Regions from separate parts of the Gilliamella sp. B3482 genome, predicted to be linked through region 1. Evidence: riboswitches for the same ligand, from Rfam matches in the RefSeq annotation. Region 1 holds a riboswitch; each other region holds the start of a gene.
What was found. A riboswitch is a leader RNA that binds a small molecule or an ion and turns the genes downstream of it on or off. The one in region 1 is predicted to bind thiamine pyrophosphate.
Positions count from the first base shown of each region.

Region 1 (3,287 bases):
ACAACCACTAAAGCGGGTAAAATAAAGGTAATTGGCATTATTTTTATCAGTAACTTTTTACCTTTAAAATCAATAAAAGAGAGCGCCTTAGCCATTAATATTGCTGATGCCAGCGAAAGTATTGTCGATAACAAAGCTTGATAAAAAGTGATCCAAACAATATGAAGCACATAACTATCAAGATAAATCGTCAAATTTCCTGACTCTAAGGCAAATCGCCAAATAGCAATAAGTGCCGAGCTTAAAATAATGAGTATTAAGCTCGCTGCACTCATTCCGGGTAATAACGATTTAAATTTCAACATTGGCGATACGGATCTATTTACTAATTGCCGATTGCCATTCTCGAATCCAAGCTTTTTGATGTTTTTCAATCTCTGCTGGCTCAAATTCTAACGATTTATTGACCGAATTAATTTGCGCAAAGGCATTAGGTAGATCCGTTTTGATAATCGGATACATCACATTTTTCTCAGCAAATTGGTGTTGGACTTCAGGTGTCAGCAAATAACGTAAAAATTGGCGCGCTAGGTCAATTTCTTGACTGTATTTAATAATTCCGGCTACTTCAACTTGACGATAGTGCCCTTCATCAAAAATAGCTGCTTCGTAGTGATGCTCGTTTTCATTAATGATATGTGCCACTGGCGATGTACTGTAACTAAGTACAAAATCCGCTTCGCCTTTTAAAAACATACCATAAGCTTCGCTCCAACCTTTGGTGACCGTCACCGTATTTTTAGCGATTTGTTGCCACGCTTCTGCTGCTTTATCTCCATAAACTTTTTTTACCCAAAATAGTAAACCAAGTCCTGGTGTACTGGTTCTTGGATCTTGGTAGATGATTTTCCAACCGGCTTTATTTTCAACCAGTTCATGTAAAGAATGAGGTGGATTTTTGACTTTGTTATTATTGTAGATAAAAGCAAAATAACCAAAATCATAAGGCATAAAACTATCATCCCACCAATTGGTGTTGAGATTGTCGGGTTTAGCGATTTGATGAGGAATAAGAATATTCGCTTGTTTGGCTTGCTCTAATAGGTTGTTATCTAACCCTAAAATAACATCCGCATTCGTTTTATCGCCTTCAAGGCGAATACGATTTAAAACTGACACACCATCACCTAATGTCACAACCTCAAGTTGGCAATTGCACTGGGCTTCAAACCCTTTTTTGATTGCCTCGCCGGGTCCCCATTGTGACATAAATGAATTATAGCTATAAACCGTCAAAGTGGGCAGTTCTGCATTGACTAATGGGCTAAAAAGTGAAAATAGAAAAATAACAGGTAGTAAAAAGTTTTTACGAAACATTTTGCCTCCAAAGAAATAGGTAAAAGACAAAAGGTTTGAGCAGATATAATAACTCAAATCCCTCCGCTGGCATTATCCAGTTCAGGTTCGACGAGTTATGTCAGTCAATCTGACACTCTCAGCCCACTAGGGCACCCCGTTGAGAACGGTATTAGTTTAGAGGCTGAAGGTATAATTGTAAATAGTTACCCTCAACGGTTGCCTGCAAACTTATCTACGATTTTGGAAGAGAATAACTGCCCTTGATCAATCTGATAGCTTGATAAAATTCTCGCTTAGCCCCATTTTTAATCGGAAAATCGATTTCTCGCTCATGTAAGGGGTGAGTGAGTTTTGCATATTCATCCAAAAGGATATTTTCACCATAATTATCATACTATTTTGTCAATTGTGAATCTGATTTCTTGTAGATGGCCTTGAGCAAACATCAAAGTTGAAAAGAGCAAAAGGATATTGATAATCAGGTAGTTAAATAAATTTCGGCACCTGTTTTCTCTTTATTTTTTTATCTATTTTATAATTAAGTTAATAAATTACATCTAAATAAAAAAATTTTCATTTATAAAAGAATCAGCTATTTACTTGTCCTTAACTAATCCCACAGTGACAATTTATCAATTTATCAGTATTATATTGGGCATTTTATTTTAATCGATTAGGTTCAGTGTGAATATTCAACAACTATTAACACAACGTGTTTCTCAAGCAATGATTATGGCGGGTGCTGATAAAAACTGCGACGCTTTAATCAAGCAATCAGCTAAAGCCCAATTTGGTGACTACCAAGCAAATGGTATCATGTCTACCGCTAAAAAATTGGGAATGCCGCCACGAGCATTAGCTGAAAAAGTTTTACAACATCTTGATATTGATGATATTGCCGATAAAATCGAGATCGCCGGTCCTGGTTTTATTAATATTTTTTTAAAAGATAGTTGGATTGCTGAACAAAACGAAGTCGCGCTAAATAGTGATAAACTGAATATTACTTTACCAGCCAAACCACAAACTATTGTGGTTGATTACTCTGCACCAAACGTAGCAAAAGAGATGCACGTCGGCCATTTACGCTCAACTATTATTGGTGATGCTAGTGTCCGAGTATTAAGCTTTCTTGGTCATAATGTTATCCGTGCCAACCATGTTGGTGATTGGGGAACCCAATTTGGGATGTTAATCGCCTATCTTGAAAAAATGGAAAACGAACATGCCAATGACATGGAACTTTCAGATTTAGAATCGTTCTATCGTGCAGCTAAAAAACATTATGACGAAGACGAAGCCTTTGCCGAAAAAGCCCGTAATTATGTCGTAAAACTTCAAGGTGGTGACCAATATTGCCGTGAAATGTGGCGAAAACTGGTGGATATCACCATGACACAAAACATTGCCACATATAAACGCCTTAATGTCACCTTATCGGTTGAAGATACAATGGGCGAAAGCATCTATAACAGTATGCTACCAGGCATTGTTGCCGATCTAAAACAGAAAAAATTAGCGGTTGAAAGTGACGGTGCCATCGTCGTATTTCTAGATGAATATAAAAATAAAGAAGGCGAACCAATGGGCGTTATTATCCAAAAACGTGATGGTGGCTATCTTTATGCAACAACCGACATTGCCTGTGTAAAATATCGTTACGAAACACTCCATGCTGAACGTATTTTATATTATACCGATTCACGTCAACACCAACATCTAGAACAAGTTTGGGATATCGTGCATAAAGCAAAATATGTACCAGAATCCTTAAAACTTGAACACCACATGTTTGGTATGATGTTAGGTAAAGACGGCAAGCCGTTTAAGACTCGCTCAGGTGATACCGTAAAATTAAATGACCTGCTTGACGAAGCAACAGAGCGTGCAGAAGCACTCATTAAAAGTAAAAATCCCGATCTTTCTCCAACAGAACTTGCCAAAGTGATTGATGCAGTAGCGATTGGCGCAGTGAAATATGCCGACCT
Region 1 covers NZ_JAFNNL010000001.1:98,480-101,766, forward strand. The annotation lists gene thiP (thiamine/thiamine pyrophosphate ABC transporter permease) at 1-305, opposite strand, end outside; gene thiB (thiamine ABC transporter substrate binding subunit) at 319-1,317, opposite strand; TPP riboswitch at 1,358-1,466, opposite strand; gene argS (arginine--tRNA ligase) at 1,984-3,287, shown strand, end outside.

Region 2 (3,287 bases), on a different contig from region 1:
CGATTCAGACGAACCACCTGTTGTACGTTATGATTCAAAAAACAAAGCCGGTGTTTCAAATTTGTTAGATATTTTGACAGGTATTACAGGTAAGCCAATTGCTGAACTTGAAAAAGAGTTTGAAGGCAAAATGTATGGTCATCTAAAAACCGAGGTGGCGAATCAAGTTATCGAGATGTTAACCGGTTTACAAGCAAAATATCATCAATATCGAGATGATGAAAATTATCTTCTTTCAATTATGCAAGAAGGAGCCCAAAAAGCTCGCGCTAAAGCAGAGCCTACGTTGAAGAAGGTTTATGACGCAATCGGTTTTGTATAATCTAAAATAAGATTGCGATTATTACTAAACAATATCAAACGGCTTTAATTGATATGAGCTCTATTGTTCTAATAATGAGTTAGCTTGAGGCCTTCTGATTATAATAGGTTTATTATGAAAATTATCATTCTTGGTGCAGGCCAAACTGGTAGTGCACTTGCTGAATATCTAGTAACTGAAAAGCAGAACGATGTGACTGTCGTTGATGAAGATCATGATAAATTGCAATCTTTGCAAGAGCGTTTTGATTTACAAGTCATTTGCGGTAAATCATCTTACCCACAAGTATTAGAGAGTGCTGGCGCGGAATCAGCCGATATGTTAGTTGCCGTTACTAATTCTGATGAAGTAAATATGATGGCTTGTCAGATTGGGCATGTGATGTTTAATATTCCACAAAAAGTTGCTAGAATCCGTGCTCCTGAATATAACGATGAAAGATACCCATTCTTCAATAAAGATTGTATCAACATCGATCATATTATTGCTCCTGAAAACTTAATTACAAATCATATTAGCCAATTAGTTCAATATCCTGGTGCTTTACAGTTTGCTTCGTTTTATGATAATCGTGTCTGTTTGGTTGCTGTAACCGCTTATTACGGTGGTGCGTTAGTGGGGAGCGAACTATCCGAACTTAAAGAGCATTTACCACATGTCGAAGCACGTGTTGTTGCTATTTATCGTCAAAATCGTTTTATTCGCCCAATAGGTTCGACTTTAATTGAAGCTGGAGACATGGTTTATTTTATTACCCCTCCCCTCAATATTAAAGCAGTAACCAGTGAACTACAAAGGCTAGAAAAACCTTATAAACGTATTATTATTAGCGGTGGTGGTGGCGTTGCCATTGCTTTAGCTAAACGTTTAGAGAATGATTATCAAGTTAAGTTGATTGAACGTAATGCAGAAAAAGCTGAATTAATAGCTGAGCAGTTAGTTAATACCACCGTGTTACATGGTGAATCATCAGACCAAGAATTATTATCGCAAGAGCAAGTCGAGTTAACCGATCTGTTTGTGGCGGTCACTAGCGATGATGAAGCCAATATTATGTCATCTATGCTAGCAAAAAGAATGGGGGCAAAAAAAGTCATCGTTCTTATCCAGCGACAAGCCTACTTAGAATTGATTAACGATAGTGTTATTGATATCGCGATTTCACCACAACATGCCACTATTTCAGAACTACTAAGCCATGTTAGGCAAACGGGGGTAGTTAAAGTTGTCTCATTACGCCAAGGTGAATCGGAAATTGTCGAAGTAGTTGCTCGTGGTGAAGCGGAAAATTCAAAATTAGTCGGTAAAAATATTAACAGTTTAAAATTACCTTCAGGTGCTACGATTGGTGCCGTGGTTCGTGGTGAAGATGTAATTATAGTAAATACGGATTTAATGATTGAAGATGGCGATCATTTAATAATTTTCTTACCGGATAGACGAGCCATTAGTGATATAGAAAGATTATTACAATAACTTGTTTAATTTTTAAACTCAGTTCATAATAGATTCAATTTTATCCAAATTTGTTATTTAGACTCGGGGTGTTTTTTGTTAGAGCAAAAAACTGAGAATTTACCCGTTGAACCTGATCTGGATCATGCCAGCGTAGGGAAGTCTCTGTCTTAATTACCGCTTTTGACACATTCTTCCCTTAATATTATTTATTAGATAAGGAAAGAATATGTCGGTCATTAAATTATTTTCAAATCAGGATGCCATTCCTTTTATTGGGCAAGTTCATCAGAAGCGACCTTTAATCCATTGTATTACCAATGATGTGGTACAAAATTACACTGCTAACGTTCTTTTGGCGATTGGGGCTTCACCAGCGATGGTGGTAGCTGAGCAAGAAGTTGAGAACTTTGTTGCCATTGCAAATGGTTTGTTAATTAATATTGGCACGATCAATAGTCATAGCGCTAAAAGCATGTTACTAGCCGCCGCAAAAGCTAATCAAACTCCTTGGGTATTAGATCCTGTCGCAGTTGGAGCAGCATTGAAATATCGTACTGAAATTGCTAAGCAATTATTAACATTTAAACCGACAGTTATTCGAGGAAATGCTTCAGAAATTCTAGCATTAAGTGGTCAACAATCATCATCAAAAGGGCCTGATGGACTGGATTCTACTGATTCTGCATTAAATGCGGCAATGCTATTAGCCAAGAAATATCAAACCATTGTTGCAATAACAGGTGAGACCGATTATGTCACAGATGGTGAGCAGGTTTATAGCATTGTTGGGGGTGATATCGCGCTAACACAAGTAACTGGTACTGGTTGTTCATTATCTGCGATTGTGGCAGCATTGATTGCAAGTTCTGAAGATCATTTAAAGGCTACTGCTTCAGCCTGCTTTATGATGAAAAAAGCGGGTGAACTCGCTAATAAACAGCAAGGGCTAGGTACTTTTGCTATGTCAATTATTGACCAACTTTCTCTTTTCACCACAAATAAGGATTTTTGATGAAGAAGCAACTTGATTTAACACTCTATTTAGTACTTGATCCAGTACTTTGTGATGGCATAAATGGTATGGTTAATACCACTAAGTTTGCAGTTGAAAATGGTGTTACTGCCGTTCAATTACGTTCAGAACAAGAATATTCAGGTAGAAATTGGTATAAAGCCGCCCAAGCTTTAAAAGAAGTATTAATCGACACTCAAGTTCCACTATTGATTAATGATCATATTGATATAGCTTTAGCTGTCGATGCCGATGGTGTTCATGTTGGACAAAGCGATCTACCTGTCGAAGTTGCACGACGATTAATTGGAGAAGATAAATGGATAGGGCTTTCAGTCTCTAATTATTCGCAACTTGAGCGCGTTCCTTGGCAACTAGTCGATTATCTAGGTATTGGCCCTATCTATCCAACCCCCACCAAAAAAGATGCAGCAGAAGCAATAGGCATCGCCCAATTGACTGAACTTGTTAAAGCAAAACAATGCCCTACCGTTG
Region 2 covers NZ_JAFNNL010000002.1:199,858-203,144, reverse strand. The annotation lists gene trpS (tryptophan--tRNA ligase) at 1-322, shown strand, start outside; gene trkA (Trk system potassium transporter TrkA) at 437-1,798, shown strand; TPP riboswitch at 1,853-1,954, shown strand; gene thiM (hydroxyethylthiazole kinase) at 2,007-2,792, shown strand; gene thiE (thiamine phosphate synthase) at 2,792-3,287, shown strand, end outside.
Region 2: it holds a riboswitch for thiamine pyrophosphate, as region 1 does, so the genes downstream of both, thiM (hydroxyethylthiazole kinase) here and thiB (thiamine ABC transporter substrate binding subunit) in region 1, are expected to answer to the same signal.

Region 3 (3,287 bases), on a different contig from region 1:
GAAGGTATTTATACCAATATGAAAGCACTTCGCCCTGATGAAGATAAGCTCTCCCCTATTCACTCTGTTTATGTCGATCAATGGGATTGGGAAAAAGTGATTCGTCCTGAAGATCGCAATCTTGCTTATTTAAAACAGACGGTAGAGAAGATTTATAGTGCTATTAAGGCTACAGAAAAAGTGGTTTCAGAAAAATATCATCTTTCTTGTTTTTTACCAGAGTCGATCACTTTTATGGATAGTGAACAGTTATTAAAACGTTATCCTAATTTATCACCAAAAGAGCGCGAAAATGCGATTACTAAGGAGTTAGGCGCAGTATTTTTAATCGGTATTGGTGGTGATTTGTCAAATAAAGAAAAACACGATGTGCGCGCCCCTGATTATGATGATTGGAGTAGCGATAATGAGATGGGTTCTAAAGGATTAAATGGTGATATTTTAGTTTGGAATCCAGTTTTAAATAGTGGTTTTGAAATTTCGTCAATGGGTATTCGCGTCGATCCTGAGACGTTAAAGCGTCAATTAAAATTAACCAATAATGAAGATCGTCTGCAATATGCTTGGCATAAGGCATTAGCTAATGGTGATTTTTTACAGACAATTGGTGGAGGGATTGGACAATCTCGACTAACTATGTTGCTTTTACAACAACATCATATTGGGCAAGTCCAAGCAAGTGTTTGGGATGATGTAACCAAGCAAAACTATCAACAACTTTTATAATTCATGCTCAGCATGTTTTATCTAAACTGGTAAAACATGCTGTTTACTAGTCACTTTTATCCAATGCCATTTGCCAAAAATTTATTTCCAATTGCGTCGCTTGCTTAAATATTTGGCTTAATTGTTTAAATCGGTTTTCACTGATATTAAGTAATTGTCCTTCTATCCAAGCAATTTCTTTCTGTACTGCTTGTTGAAACTCCTTACTAGCATACATCTCAATCCAAGAGCGATATGGGTTGTTTTCGTTCCAACCTTGAATCCAATTGGCAATCATGCCATAACCAATTAAACAGGGTGCCATTGCTATGTGTATATCTAATATATCGCCGTGTAATCCTATATCAAGCACATAACGTGTATAATCGCTATTGGCTTTGGCTTCCTTTAATGTGCTTAGTTCATATTCAGATATGTGCCATTTTTGGCAATATTCAATATGCAGATCGAGTTCAACTTCAACAATGGTTTTTAAGCTATCTAATGATTGCCGAATTTGAGCAATGTCGTGACTTTTATATACTGCAAGTCCCCAAGCTCGGGAAAAGTTGATTAAAAAAAGATAATCTTGTTTCAGGTAGTATTGAAAGCAGGTTAAGTCTAATGTGCCTTTTCCTAATTGTTGAACAAAATCATGTTGAATATAGTGTTTCCACTCGCTTGATTCAATCAGTGAGTTAAATGATGGCATAATGACTCCTTTTTGACAAATTCGCTATAAGGAGTTAAACAGATTTCTATAATAGACGTGTTTTAAACTCCCTTCGTCGGTATTAACCGAATCAGGTTCAACGGGTATAATCTCAGCCTATAGCACCCCGGTTAAACAAATTATAAAATTTATAAAATGGTTACTTAAATTTTCGTTTATTCTGCTTTTTGTTCAGTTTCCTGAGATTCTGTAGAAGTCGGCTCTGGAGTTTGAACTTTTTCTACTGGTGCCGAAGCTGGCGTTTGAACTGGAGCGTTACTAGGGCTGTAGCACTCGACGGGTTGTGGTGTGATTTCAACAGGTGTTTCAGGCTCATCTTTAACTGATTTTGATGATGGTGCACGAATATAAACAATGCTTTGTTTACCTCGATCACATGATCCAACGATTTTACCTTCAATATTTTGTTCATCTTGAGGAACAAGTTTTAATTGGAAGCTATTTTCATTAACACCGTTATTTTTAATTTTTTCGGCGATATTTGCACTAATTTCGTCACAATTGGACGCAGATGCAATAACTGGGAGACCTAATAATAACACTACTGCTAACTTTTTCATGATCTTTCCTTAAGATTATCGAGTAACTGATGCATTATAAAACGATTGTTTAAACTGTCCATATCGTTTTGAATAACGCTGCAAATAAATTTTATCAATAGATTTGAAAAAGCTAGCTTAGTATAGATTTTTTAGTTAATTCTGCTCTTGGTGTTGGTTTTCAAGTAATTTTAATTTATCTAGAACCCATGAGCGAATATCGGATAATTCGGCTTCAGATAATTGATTTACAAAGTCTCTTTTTGCGTGGAGTTGTTTGCGATCTTCTTCAGTCAAAACCACACCTTTTAAATTTAATAATACCTCTTTACGGTACATTGAGTAGATAAAATCTTTTATCAAATCATCGGAAAGATTAATATCAGCCATGGTGATTTCCTTATTTTATAAAACTCATTTGTTAATCATCAAATTTAGTTAATCTTTGTATAAATAACATTCTGATAGATTTTGAAGATGAATCCAGCCTAAAAAATAAGCTGACTTTTACTATAGTTTAATCACTATTAGATAACAATAGTAAATCGATAAATTAGATTAATCGATTAAATTATTCACTTTATTATTTGATAAGTATTTAACAAACCTGTTGATAACTCCATAACAATATAATAATTAATAAGTTATATGCAAGGTTAATTTTTAATCTTCTCTGATTTCTCAATTTTTGAGTAACAATTATCTAGCCTATTTCACAAAAATTGTGATTATAAAAAAATACAGCATATATTATGCTGTATAAAGAAAATATAAGGGAGTTAAAACAAGAATTTATAAAGCAGTAATAAACGCGGTTAAACCAAATAATACCCCTGGAAAATTAGCTATTGCAATTGGCCAATCCTTTTTTTGTCGTAATAAGCCATAACAGACCCATAATGAGCAGTTAATTGCTGCCGCTAAAGGTTGAGTTGGATTAGCTTTAAATCCATGAAGATTGTCGATAATTTGTGGGATATACGATACGTACATTCCTAATGATGCAAGTGTTGCGATAACACCCAAATAGTGAAAAGCTTTTGGAGAAAGATTCAAAATCAGCCTACCTGCTTATATATGAAAGGAGCAAATAATCTAACATATATAGCAAGTGAGTTAAATATTGGTGTACCGTGGTTTCAGATAATATTTTGTAAATAAAATGATAAGATTTTTTATGTGAATCTGTTTTAAGTAATCGGATATGGTTTTTAATAATAAATGTTATTGCTACGAATGCCTTATATCAAACGCAAATTGTTATATCATATAATGTAGCTAATAAGGCATAAAAACCGCGATTTTTTGAT
Region 3 covers NZ_JAFNNL010000006.1:62,493-65,779, forward strand. The annotation lists gene asnA (aspartate--ammonia ligase) at 1-726, shown strand, start outside; gene tenA (thiaminase II) at 773-1,417, opposite strand; TPP riboswitch at 1,469-1,557, opposite strand; gene J3U18_RS09975 (DUF1161 domain-containing protein) at 1,594-1,998, opposite strand; gene J3U18_RS09980 (hypothetical protein) at 2,134-2,367, opposite strand; gene J3U18_RS09985 (SemiSWEET family transporter) at 2,770-3,033, opposite strand.
Region 3: it holds a riboswitch for thiamine pyrophosphate, as region 1 does, so the genes downstream of both, tenA (thiaminase II) here and thiB (thiamine ABC transporter substrate binding subunit) in region 1, are expected to answer to the same signal.